4 regions of the Allorhizobium ampelinum S4 genome follow, and region 2 is predicted to be linked to each of the others. Evidence: predicted binding sites of a transcription regulator. Region 2 holds the regulator's gene; each other region holds the start of a gene.

Region 1 (3,209 bases), 1.3 Mb from region 2:
GCGCAAGGCCCTTTTGCGGCGTCAGAAGTATCGAGCTGAGGCTCCGTGGTGGGCCACATACAAAAACGCCCGCGTCATCAGCGGGCGTAGTATCAATTCAATAGCTTGGAAAAAGCCGCTTAGCGAGCAACCGACTGGCGGGCAACGCTGTTGATGTCAGCGCGATTGATGCCCAGATCCTGCAGCTCACGGGTGGTCATGCGACCCAGTTCGGTAACGGTCTGACGATACTTGCGCCAATTGTTGAAAGAGCGTGCTACGTTCATGATGATCCCCTTTCGTGAGGTCTCTTGACGCCAGCAACCTTGCCTTGGTTCCAACGTCGTTTCGATAATTGGAATATAGGCCCTTGCCCGCCCGTCGATAAGACACAAGGTCTGAGGTCAGCCATGCACTCAAAGCATTGGTCTTCTCGGAAACTGATCAAAGCGATTGCATCAAGCCCTAAAACGGTCGAAGGCAGTCAGGCGTTTGATCGGTGGATCTGCCTCGGGATAGCGGTAGATTTCGGTTCGCAGGTATGAGAGTTCCTCGTCTAGCGCCTGTTCATCGACTTCGATCCACCAGGATTTCGGACGACCGTCGCTTCCGTCAGACCAACGATAGCCTCTCGCTTTCAGGTGGTCCTTCATGTCAAAGGGGCTATTCTCGGCAAGGATCCGGACACGCGATCGCTGGCTTGCTTGATAGAGTTCAGCAAAAGCGGTGGAGGCCGTTCCATCATTGTCCCTTGCGAGAACCTCCAGGAGCGCGAAACAATCGTCAACCGCACGATGGCCCTCGTGGAAGAAACCCGCCTGCCCGATGAGATAGCCAAGCTTGGTGCCTTCATATCCCCGTGACGACCAATCGATCTCAGCATTCGAGCAGGCCCAGGCCTTGCCCGCAAACATCGGAGACAACATCTCGCAGAATGGACGGTCAAAACCGGCATTGTGGGCGATCACCAAATCCGCGGGTTCGATCAGGGCCTGGACGACCTCCATATCGATCGATTGACCGGCGACCACCTCGTCGGTGATGCCGGTGAGCGTCGTGATGTCAGCGGGAATAGACATGCTTGGCTGCTGAAGCCCGCCATAGACCTCGGTCACGTCACCGATGTTTCCATTGGAATCGAAAGTGAACGCGATCAGCCCGATCTCGATGATCTCATCCTTGCGCCAATTCAAGCCCGTGGTCTCGGTGTCGAGGATGATGCCTTTGAGCGGGAATTCCGGGCGTGGGAACGGTACGACCTCCCGCGGCATAAGTTTTGTGAGGATGCGGTAGCGGCCCGTCTCCGACAAATGGCGAACCATCTCCTCTTCACTCATGGAAGCGACCAGCTGCTCAGGCTTCACGGGTCTTGATTTGGCACGAACAGCGAGCCGATCGCGCGAAACCTCTCCCGAAAACATGTCAAACTGTTCTGTCATTTCTATCGCCATCACTTCGTCGCCGGTTGCCGCCGTTCAAACACGGTGGGACCGGCAGTTCAATCATAATGGAGCATTTTGGGTCGTTAAGTTAAGAACGCCTAACGTGCAACTGCATGCCGATCGCGACAGAGTCCTCCCTTCCCTGCCGCGACGACCTGATCAGTCTCCGGTCTTCGTGAGATCCAGTAGCCCTCTCGGCAGACTATTCACGCATTCCCGTGTTCAGCATTCCCGTGTTCAGGCTTTGCTCTCCATTGACCTTTTGAACGAACGCCAGTGGTAGCGCATCGCCGTTGTCACAGCCCCGTCATAAAATAAGGCGACAGCTTTCGTTCGATCAACTTTGGATGCTGGCATGGATTATTTCAGACGCTTCAACTTCTTGTTCGCCACACCCTCGTTCGACAGCGAGGATTTGGAAGGCGTTCGTTACAAACAGATCATTCAGGAGATCGAGCGTTCCGGTTTTGAAGTGGTGCGTGCCCGCAATCTGGACGACGCAGAGATCGTTGTTCAGACTGATGCCGCCATCGGCTGTATGATGGTCGATTGGGGCAAAAAGGGGCTCGAAGGCAAGACCTCTCACCTCATAAACTTGATGCGCCGCCGCGGGCTGGATTTTCCCATCATCCTCCTGATCCGTGGAAAGCGTTTCGAGGACGTGCCGGTCGAGGTGCTCGACTTCATCGATGGTTACGTTTTCCTGTCGGAGGAAACGCCCGCCTTCATCGCGAAGAACCTCATTAGCCGTCTGAAGCAATATGCGGAAACGCTGAAAACGCCGTTCTTCGGCGCGCTCGTGGATTACGCAGAGGAAGGTAACCATCTCTGGACTTGTCCCGGGCACAATGGCGGCGTGTTCTACAGCCGCAGCCCGATCGGCCGCGTGTTCATGGAGCATCTCGGCGAAGCGGTCTTCCGCGACGACCTTGACAATTCCGTGCTCGACCTCGGCGACCTCCTCACTCATGAGGGGCCGGCGCTTGCGGCACAGAAGGAAGCGGCAAAGATCTTCGGCGCCGAGAAGACCTATTTCGTGTTGAACGGAACATCTACCTCCAACAAGGTCGCGCTTTCCGCCCTTGTCACGGATGGCGACCTCGTGCTGTTCGACCGCAACAATCACAAGGCTGCGCACCATGGGGCCCTGATGATATCGGGTGGCATTCCCATCTACCTGCCGACCACGCGTAACGCTCATGGTCTCATCGGCCCGATCGACTACGCGTCACTGGACGAGACCGCGCTGCGCGCCCGTATTCGCGCCAATCCCCTGGTGAAGGATCCTGACGCCTGGCAGAAACCGCGGCCATTCCGTGTTGCCGTCGTCGAGCAGTGCACCTATGACGGCACGATCCACAATGCCGAGATGATCCTGAAATCGATCGGTCATCTCTGTGACTACATCCTCTTCGACGAGGCCTGGGCCGGGTTCATGAAGTTTCACCCGCTCTATGCGGGGCGGTTCGCCATGGGGCTCGCCAATCTTGGCCCGGATTCCCCGGGCATCATCGCCACCCAGTCCACGCACAAGCAGCTCGCCAGCTTTTCGCAGGCGTCGCAGATCCACATGAAGGATCGCCATATTACCGGGCAAAAGCGGCGTGTGGAGCACCGGCGCTTCAATGAGAGCTTCATGCAGCATGCCTCCACTTCGCCCTTCTATCCCCTGTTCGCCTCGCTCGACGTCGGCGCGCAGATGATGAAGGGTCGTTCCGGCGAGGTGCTGTGGGACGATACGATCCGCCTCGGGATCGAACTCAGGAAGAAGATGCGCGCCGTACGCAG
Region 2 (3,209 bases):
GGTGGAAGAACTGATCCACGAATTGCGGGCCAATTTCACCATCGTCATCGTCACGCATTCGATGCAGCAGGCCGCTCGTGTGTCCCAGCGCACGGCAATGTTCCATCTCGGCCAGTTGGTCGAGGAAAACGATACCGACAAGATGTTCACCAACCCGGACGACCAGCGGACCCAGGACTATATCATGGGCCGGTTCGGCTGATCCGACGGTTGATTGAAAATGCATCTTTTTAAAGGATCAGAACATGACAGCGCATATCTACACCGCCTTTGACGAGGAACTGAAATATCTAATGCGCCGCATTTCGGAAATGGGCGGTCTGGCCGAGCAGATGGTGGGTGAATCCGTTCGCGCGCTGGTCAATTCCGATGCCGCCCTCGCCCAGAAGGTGATCTCCGACGACGTGATCATGGACAATGCCGAGCGCGAAGTGGGTGACAAAGCGATCGTCACCATCGCAAAACGTCAGCCCATGGCCGCCGATCTGCGCGAAATCATCGGTGCGCTCAGGATTGCCTCGGATCTGGAGCGCGTCGGCGATCTCGGTAAGAACAATGCCAAGCGGGTCATGGCCGTGCAAGGCACCGGCGTGCCGCGCAAGCTGGCCCGCGGCATCGAGCATCTTTCGGAACTGGCGATGACCCAGCTCAAGGAAGTGCTGGATGTCTACACCACCCGCTCGGCGGAAAAGGCCAAGTCGATCCGCGACCGCGATGAGGAGATCGATGCAATCTACACCTCGCTGTTTCGCGAATTGCTGACCTATATGATGGAAGATCCGCGCAACATCACCACCTGCACGCACCTTCTGTTCTGCGCCAAGAATATCGAGCGCATCGGCGACCATGCCACCAATATCGCCGAGACCATCTATTACATGGCCACTGGCGCACAGCCCGAGGGTGAGCGCCCGAAGGACGACACGACGACCGCTTTCGGGGTCGCCGATTGAGATGACAATGCGAGGATGTTGACCCATCCCCGCATTGCATGACGTGTTGATATCTCAAGGCATCAAGACCTTGAGATATCAAAGAAAAGCATACCAAGAGCCATGATCTGTGGCTGCCGGTATGAAACCATGACGGAGATTGGCATCGGACAGCTCAGCGTCTGACGCCAAATGGGGTGGGGGCTTCACCCGAAGGTTCGACCTGTGGCGACAGGCCAGCCTTCCAGTCACAGTAGAGCGCCATCATGAAGCGCAAACATGCTGTAAACATCGAAATTCTCGTATTGCCGTGTTCTTTTTCGCCAGAGCGGACAAGGAAAGGCTTGCGGGAAGACTCTCTCATTGAAGGTATGGGATCGAATGCTGCCGAAAATTGCCGTCGTTGAAGACGAAGAAGCCCTGAGCGTCCTTTTGCGTTATAATCTGGAATCGGAAGGCTATGAGGTCGAAACCATTCTGCGGGGAGACGAAGCCGAGCTTCGCCTGCAGGAGCGGGTGCCGGATCTGCTGATCCTCGATTGGATGTTGCCGGGTGTTTCCGGCATTGAGCTATGTCGTCGCCTGCGGATGCGGCCCGATACCGAGCGCCTGCCGATCATCATGCTGACCGCGCGTGGCGAAGAGAGCGAACGGGTGCGCGGACTTGCCACCGGTGCCGACGATTATGTCGTCAAACCGTTCTCGACGCCGGAACTGATGGCCCGCGTCAAGGCGATGCTGCGCCGCGCCAAGCCGGAAGTTCTGTCCAGCCTGCTGCGTTGCGGCGATATCGAGCTTGATCGCGAAACCCATCGTGTCCATCGCAAGAGCCGCGAAGTGCGCCTCGGGCCCACCGAATTCCGGCTGCTGGAGTTCCTGATGACCTCACCCGGCCGGGTGTTTTCCCGCTCTCAACTGCTGGACGGCGTCTGGGGCCATGACATTTATGTGGACGAGCGCACAGTCGATGTCCATGTCGGACGGCTGCGCAAGGCGCTCAACTTTTCCAATATGCAGGACGTGATCCGCACGGTGCGCGGCGCCGGCTATTCGATGGAAGCATAAGATCGCTGCTCTGTTTTTATGGACCGAAACCCCAGTGGAACGAAAAAAGCGAGCCGGGCGGCTCGCTTTTTTTATGACATGCGATCGGAGATCACGGGCAGAGATCAGCGCGCGTTCGCAGCAGCCCGGCGCCGCTCGTTTACCGGCTGGTAGGCGAGCTTCGCGTGATATTTGCAATAGGGAGAATTGTCCTGGCTGTCGCAGCCACAGAAGTGAAACTCGTCGGTCATCGGGTCGCCAACCGGCCATTTGCAGGTCCGCTCGGTCAGGTCCGTCAGCGACAGACGGCGCGAGGCTGGCAGAATGGTGGTGTTGAGAACCGGCAAAGCAGCCATGTTCTCGGTGACATCCATGTCGAGATCTTCGTTCAGCGCGGTCGCCGCAGCAGTGCGCGCGGCAGGACGCGGCGCGCTTGAAGGCGTGCGTGCGGCAAAACTCGGTGCACGAGGCGTGGACGGCGCTGGCCGCTTGGGTGTGCGCGCTGGTGTCGCGGCGGGACCGCCTGCCTTGGCGCGTCCGGGAAGGCACAACCGATGCACCTTGCCAATCACGGCATTCCGGCTGACGCCGCCAAGCTGCGTCGCAATCTGACTTGCGCTCAGGCCTTCGGCCCATAATTTCGTGAGTCTTTCAACTCGCTCGTCCGTCCAGTTCATGCCGCAATCTCCGCCTGGTGCACGCGCTTGACGCGGAATCCATCATCCATGTCCCGGAAGGTTCCGGAACCCAACTTTCCTCGTGTTGTTGGTGACTTTTCCGCCGCATGCAGTGTAGTAATTCGTTATTAACCTAGTGTGAGCCTGACTCCGTGACAAGAGTCGCCGAATCATCGTGAATCGAATTTCAGGCTTTTCCCCAACTTGCTATCCACCGATTTTTTATCGAGGCGGTTTGTTCAACAGCGCTTGCAAGGACATGTCGGAGCAATGCCTTTGCCCCGATGTTTTGTTGACAACGCTGGCGGAAGCCGGAATAGTGCAAATGCCGCCGAAAGGCGGCATTTTTGATTTTTTCCACCGGTTTTTCGGTGGTTAGCCTATAAACTCATTGAGACTTCAAAAAGCCGCTCGAAAGGATTTTCCGCCATGGCTCAGACATCAACGCCGCTGTTCAACACGTTTTCACGTGCGCCGCTGCGTTTCGAGCGAGGCGAGGGCCCGTGGCTTTACACTGAAACAGGTGAGCAATATCTCGACTTTGCCGGCGGCGTCG
Region 3 (3,209 bases), 1.2 Mb from region 2:
TGACCTGGTTGGGATAGTCCGACCGGCCGGTGCAGATCATCGCGTCGGGACGGGCAGTGCGCGCCAGTTCCGGCATGATTTCGGGCTTTGGATTGGCCAGAGCCATGATTAGCGGGCTTGGCGCCATCTGTTCCAGCAGTTCCGGCTTCAGGACTCCCGCAGCGGACAGGCCGAGGAATACATCTGCACCGCCGATGCTTTCAGCAAGCACCCGCTTGTCGCTTTCCTGGGCATAGACCTCTTTCCAGGGGTCCATCAGCTCGTTACGGCCCTTGTAGACCAGGCCCTCAATGTCATGAACCCAGATGTTTTCACGTTTCGCGCCAAGTGCAACCAGAAGGTTGAGGCAGGCAAGAGCCGCGGCACCCGCGCCTGACGCGACGATCTTGACGTCGCCGATGGTTTTACCGGCCAGTTCAAGGCCGTTCAGAATGGCTGCGGCGACGATGATCGCGGTGCCGTGCTGGTCATCGTGAAACACCGGAATATTCATCCGGTCGCGCAATTGCTGCTCGATTTCGAAGCATTCCGGCGCCTTGATATCTTCAAGGTTGATACCGCCGAAGGTCGGCTCCAGCGAGGCGACGGTGGAGACCATGGCATCGACAGTCATGGCGTCGACCTCGATGTCAAACACATCGATACCGGCGAATTTCTTGAACAGGACGGCTTTGCCTTCCATGACCGGCTTTGAGGCCAGCGGGCCGATATTGCCGAGGCCGAGGACAGCGGTGCCGTTGGAAATCACCGCGACCAGATTGGCGCGGGCCGTGTAATCGTCAGCGGCTTGTGGATTATCGCGAATCGCAAGGCAGGGAGCCGCAACACCCGGGGAATAGGCAAGCGCCAGATCGCGCTGGTTGCCCAGCGGCTTGGTTGCCTGGATCTCTAATTTGCCGGGGCGGGGATGCAAATGGTAGAACAGAGCCTGTTCGTCCAGATCGCCAGAGGCGGGCGAATTCGTCTTGGTTTTGTCGTCGGTCATGCTTCTTGCCGCTTCATCGTTCAACTCTTCCCATCTCTTACAACAAATCGTTCCACGGACCAGAACATATTTCTGGTGGGCATGGCAATTGCAGCCCATCGGTGTGTTGCCCGTGTCATCATCCTGAAACACGAGTCTGATTTTGAGAGCATGCCAAAGCTGATCGTAAAGGACCATTCCCGTGAGCGACGAAACCGAAACGCGACATGTGAGAACCCTCTTCATTTCGGATGTGCATCTCGGCTCTAAGGCCGCAAAAACTGATTTTTTGCTGGATTTTCTGCGTGTTTACGATGCCGACACCATCGTTCTGGTTGGCGATATCGTCGACGGCTGGCGGTTGAAACGCAGCTGGTATTGGCCTCAGGGCTGTAATGATGTGGTGCAGAAATTGCTGCGCAAGGCGCGCAAGGGGACAAGAATTGTCTATATCCCCGGAAATCACGACGAATTCCTCCGGGGTTTTCCCGGAACCCATTTTGGAGGAATCGAAGTGCTGGACCAGATGATTCACGAGACGGCGGATAACAAGCGCTATCTGGTTCTGCATGGCGACCAGTTCGATGTGGTGGTGCGCAATGCGCGCCTGCTCGCCTATATGGGTGACTGGGCTTATGACATGGCGATTGCCATCAACGTGGTTCTGGCGGCTGTCCGCCGCCGGATGGGCATGCCCTATTGGTCATTTTCTGCCTGGGCCAAGCTACAGGTCAAGCATGCGGTCAATTTTATCGGAGAATTCCAGAAAGTCGTTGCCGACGAAGCGCGCCGCAACGACGTGCATGGGGTGATCTGTGGCCATATCCATCATGCTGTCATGGAGGATGTCGGCGGTATCCATTACATCAATACCGGTGATTGGGTGGAAAGCTGCACTGCGGTGGCCGAACATCATGACGGTCATTTCGAATTGATCGAATGGGGTACGCGCTATAATGCCGCTGATCAACCGCGCCTGCTGGGTCCGCCGGAGCCGATTCGCATTTTTCCGGTGGAAAACCCCGCTGGAACAGAAACGCAGGCGGCACGCTGCAACGCCTAAAATGGTTATAGGTGACAAAAGCCTGTGGACCGAAGTGTTGCCCATAGGTTGATCGACACTTTTCCCGCAAAGATCAGTGGAATTGTCGCGCGGGAACGATATATAGTCGTCAGCATCAAGCCGATGGCGGCTTGCCCACTCTCTGAGTGATGGCTTTGAAAGTGTATACGTTTTGAGTTCCGGTCAGATGGACAATGCCACGGTCGATGCCGAACAGCTGGAAGGGGAGGCCGGGCAGCGGCTTCGCCTGAGTGGTTCGTGGCGCAATACCACGGTTGATACCGTGATTCCAAAACTGCTGGAACTGCGCGAAACGTTGAACGGCCATGTCGAGATCGACATCACCGGCATTTCAAGTCTTGATACATCCGGCGCTTGGATCATCCGCCGCATCGAGCTGGCCGCTTCCAAGCAGGGCGATGTGCAGATTGTCGGTGGCAGCGACGCGATGCGGGAGCTGATTTCCGCGCTGCCCGAACAGCCGCCTTTGCCAGAAAAGGTCGTGGATCGCCGCCCCTTCTTCCAGCGGGTGTTAGAGCCGGTTGGCAAGATGAGCGTCAGCCTGTTTGAAGACGTGTTGGCCATGAGCTATGTGCTCGGCTCGGCGGTGCGTGGCACGCAATCCAAGGAAAGACGCGGCGGGCGGGCGTCCATTGCTTCCATCGTCAATCAGTTGGACCATATGGGTCTTCGGGCGGTACCGATCATCCTGCTGATGTCCTTCCTGATCGGGGCGATCATCGCCCAGCAGGGCGCCTTCCAGCTTCGCTATTTCGGCGCCGAAGTCTTCGTGGTCGACCTGGTCGGCATTCTGCAATTGCGCGAGATCGGCGTTCTGTTGACCGCCATCATGATCGCTGGCCGTTCGGGCAGCGCCATCACCGCTGAAATCGGCTCGATGAAGATGCGCGAGGAAGTGGATGCGCTGAAGGTTATCGGCCTCAACCCAATCGGCGTTCTGGTGTTGCCGCGTATCGTCGCTCTGGTCATTGCACTGCCGCTTCTGACGGTTATCGCCAATTTTGCGGCGCTTTACGGTGCCGCGGTCGTTTCCTTTGCCTATTCCGGCATTACCTTTCAGGTCTTTGTTACCCGTCTGCATGACGCCGTGGATTATGCCACCTTCGCTGCCGGCCTGATCAAGGCGCCGTTCATGGCTGTGGTGATCGGCATCGTCGCGGC
Region 4 (3,209 bases), 1.1 Mb from region 2:
CTGTCTCTCAGCCTGCTGCCGGTGGCGCTGCTGTCCACCATGGCCGGTGCCATGGTGGTGCGTCGGATGAAAGCGCAGACCTTCTATCCGCTGATCTATGCCATGACGCTCATTGCCGGGCTGAAACTGTTTTGGGACGGTTTGTTTTTCCTGTAATCCAATGAGCGATTGAAGATTGGCATCGGATTGCTTTTGCAAATATCTCGAGACTTGGGATAAGACATTTGCGACTGGAGGGAGATTGTAAAATTGACGACAATCAAAATCCCGATAAAATTGCATTTTCGCATCGCACAATTGCGCTTGCCGGACGGCAGGATGTATCATAGCTTGCGCATATGACGACAATCGATCCATTCTCGGCCATTGCCGATCCCAACCGACGCCATTTGCTGGAAGAGTTACGCCGTGCACCGCGCACGGTGAACGATCTGGCCAAGGGCCTGCCGATCAGCCGGCCGGCCGTCTCACAACATTTGAAGGCCCTGCTGGATTGCAATCTGGTGACAGTGGCCACCCAGGGCACCAAGCGGATCTATTCGGTCAACCATTCCGGCTTCAACCGGCTGAACCTGTGGCTGGACCAGTTCTGGAACTGACGGTGGGATCGGTTCGCATAGGGACCGGCGTGCCAATATCGTCATAGCAGGCGCGAATATTTCGTTCGCCACAGCGCCTCTGGCGTTCCCAATCGTTTATAGCACCGCATGATTCGACTTGCGAAAACAGCCCACGAAAAAGGCCCCGAAGGCAATCGGCGCTTCGGAGCCTGTTCTCGGTCAAGAGCGGCAATGGTTTAGCGCTCCTGGATCTGGGATAGAGTATCAAGACAGCGGCGGAACGCTATAGCAAACAATCCGCCACGTGCCGATGCAAAGGGCCTGTTCACTGGATGAAGTCCTCAAATCGGGCCCGATTCAAGGAGGCATCATCCAGCCTCTAATGTCGTGTCGACTTCAGGCGCTCCATTTCATCCTTGAGGCGCAATTTGAGGCGCTTGAGTTCCAGAATTTCCTTGTCGTCGGTCGAGGGAGAGGAAAGGGCGGCATGTAGTTTCTCCTCCAAAACTCCATGCTTCTTGGCAAGCGATTCAATATGAGCCTGAATGGTCATTTGATTCTATCCTTCCTTTTCAACCTCCAGCATCCATCGCTGGAGCTTCTTGGTTTGCGACAGGAGTGTGACACGATCTTACGCCGATGTCTAAGGCGAAAACCTGAATTTATGAGGGCAATTTCATGTTGGCACAGGTGATACTTCCCATATCGGGTCGCCTCCTTGCGTTAGGCCTTTCTAAACGCAAGGGAAATTGATTGGTTAAAAGACGCGGCCAATGCCGATGAAATTATGCGAAAGGGCTAACTTCCCGTTACCGACGTTTGGTGATAGGAGCTTGCGCCATTCCACCATGCATCAGAAATAGATGCAGCCAGCGACAAGATGGGGACAGACGATGCCGGATCAGGACCACGCGGATACAAGGCTTCAACTCGCACGCCTTCGTCAGGAACACGAGGATTATGATGCTGCGATCAACGCCATGGTTCAGGTCGGCTGCGACGCCTTGCGGATCCAGCGGATGAAGAAGAAAAAGCTTGCCATCAAGGACAGGCTGACCAAACTGGAAGACCAGCTCATTCCCGATATCATTGCCTGAGAAAAGGGTGCCGCCGATGCAGGATGAAAGACCGCCCGTCGCCATCATCATGGGAAGCCAGTCCGACTGGGAAACCATGAAGAACGCTGCCGACACCCTGGACGCACTTGGCGTCAGCTACGAGGCACGCATTGTCTCCGCCCATCGCACCCCCGACCGCATGGTCGCTTTTTCCAAGGGTGCACGCGACGAAGGCTTCCAGGTGATCATTGCCGGAGCTGGCGGCGCCGCCCACCTGCCCGGCATGGTCGCCTCGATGACAGCGCTTCCGGTTTTCGGCGTGCCGGTGCAGTCAAAAACCATGTCCGGCCTCGACAGCCTTTATTCCATCGTGCAGATGCCGGCCGGTATTCCGGTCGGAACGCTCGCCATCGGCCGGGCTGGCGCTGTCAATGCCGCCCTGCTCGCAGCAAGAGTTCTGGCGTTGCAGGATGCCGATCTCGCCGACCGGCTGGATGACTGGACAGACAATCAGACTGCCGCCGTTGCCGACTATCCCACCGACGAAGCTCCCTGAGGCTTATAAACTGTACGGATCACACGCGTGAAGACCATTGGAATTATCGGCGGCGGCCAGCTTGGCCGCATGCTTGCTATGGCCGCAGCAAGGCTGGGGCTGAAGACCATCGTGCTGGAACCGCAGGCCGACTGTCCGGCCGCCCAGGTTGCCAACCGGCAGATATCAGCCAATTACGCTGACGAGGCAGCCCTTGCCGAACTGGCCGCCAGTTGCGACGTGGTCACCTACGAGTTTGAAAACGTGCCGGTCGCCGCCGCCGAAGCCCTGGCGCGCAGCGTGCCGGTCTACCCCCCAGCCAAGGCACTTGCCGTGTCCCAGGACAGGTTGAGCGAAAAGCGCTTTCTCAACGACAATGGCATTGCCACCGCCCCGTTTCGCACCGTCGACAGCCAGGCGGACCTGGAGCAGGCATTGGCCGAATTCGGTGGCGAAGGCGTGCTGAAAACCCGCCGCTTCGGCTATGACGGCAAGGGCCAGCGGGTCTATCGCAAGGGTGACGATGCCAGCGGCGGCTATCAGGCGCTTGGTGCCGTGCCGCTGATTCTCGAAGGTTTCGTGCCGTTTGCGCGGGAAATCTCGATCATCGCCGCCCGTTCGATATCAGGCGAAATCGCCTGCTACGATCCGGCTGAAAATATTCACCGCGACGGCATCCTGCACACCTCCACCGTGCCTGCGTCGATTTCGCCGCAGACCGCCGCTGCGGCCAAAAGTGCGGCGGAAAAGCTGCTGACCGGCCTCGACTATGTCGGCGTGGTCGGGCTCGAACTGTTCCTGATGGCCGATGGCAGCCTGATCGCCAATGAAATGGCCCCTCGGGTCCACAATTCCGGCCATTGGACGGAAGCGGCCTGCGTGATCTCGCAATTCGAACAACATATCCGCGCCGTTACCGGGTTGCCACTGGGCGATCCGGCCCGCCACGGCGATTGCGTCATGACCAATCTGATCGGCGACGATATTGTCGCCGTTCCAGATTGGCTGGCGAAACCCGGTGCGCTCGTCCATCTCTATGGCAAGGCTGAAGCACGG

Evidence for each region. Region 2 encodes PhoB, which activates phosphate uptake and scavenging genes when phosphate is short. Its sites were predicted from a motif close to TGTCATNNANCTGTCAT; they were not measured.
Region 1: the regulator PhoB is predicted to act here: its motif matches at 1,716-1,732, upstream of AVI_RS13285 (Orn/Lys/Arg family decarboxylase).
Region 3: the regulator PhoB is predicted to act here: its motif matches at 1,099-1,115, upstream of AVI_RS07395 (UDP-2,3-diacylglucosamine diphosphatase).
Region 4: the regulator PhoB is predicted to act here: its motif matches at 1,170-1,186, upstream of AVI_RS29680 (YdcH family protein).

What each region holds. Positions count from the first base shown of each region.
Region 1 is NC_011989.1:2,794,035-2,797,243, forward strand. Features, by position in the region: gene AVI_RS29650 (DUF1127 domain-containing protein) at 120-266, opposite strand; gene AVI_RS13280 (3'-5' exonuclease) at 438-1,418, opposite strand; gene AVI_RS13285 (Orn/Lys/Arg family decarboxylase) at 1,777-3,209, shown strand, end outside.
Region 2 is NC_011989.1:409,138-412,346, reverse strand. Features, by position in the region: gene pstB (phosphate ABC transporter ATP-binding protein PstB) at 1-202, shown strand, start outside; gene phoU (phosphate signaling complex protein PhoU) at 246-953, shown strand; gene phoB (phosphate regulon transcriptional regulator PhoB) at 1,314-1,997, shown strand; gene AVI_RS01965 (GcrA family cell cycle regulator) at 2,102-2,653, opposite strand; gene AVI_RS01960 (aspartate aminotransferase family protein) at 3,083-3,209, shown strand, end outside.
Region 3 is NC_011989.1:1,566,780-1,569,988, forward strand. Features, by position in the region: gene AVI_RS07390 (NADP-dependent malic enzyme) at 1-985, opposite strand, end outside; gene AVI_RS07395 (UDP-2,3-diacylglucosamine diphosphatase) at 1,167-2,027, shown strand; gene AVI_RS07400 (ABC transporter permease) at 2,215-3,209, shown strand, end outside.
Region 4 is NC_011989.1:3,051,065-3,054,273, forward strand. Features, by position in the region: gene AVI_RS14520 (sulfite exporter TauE/SafE family protein) at 1-156, shown strand, start outside; gene AVI_RS14525 (ArsR/SmtB family transcription factor) at 339-599, shown strand; gene AVI_RS29680 (YdcH family protein) at 940-1,113, opposite strand; gene AVI_RS14535 (YdcH family protein) at 1,454-1,657, shown strand; gene purE (5-(carboxyamino)imidazole ribonucleotide mutase) at 1,674-2,174, shown strand; gene AVI_RS14545 (5-(carboxyamino)imidazole ribonucleotide synthase) at 2,202-3,209, shown strand, end outside.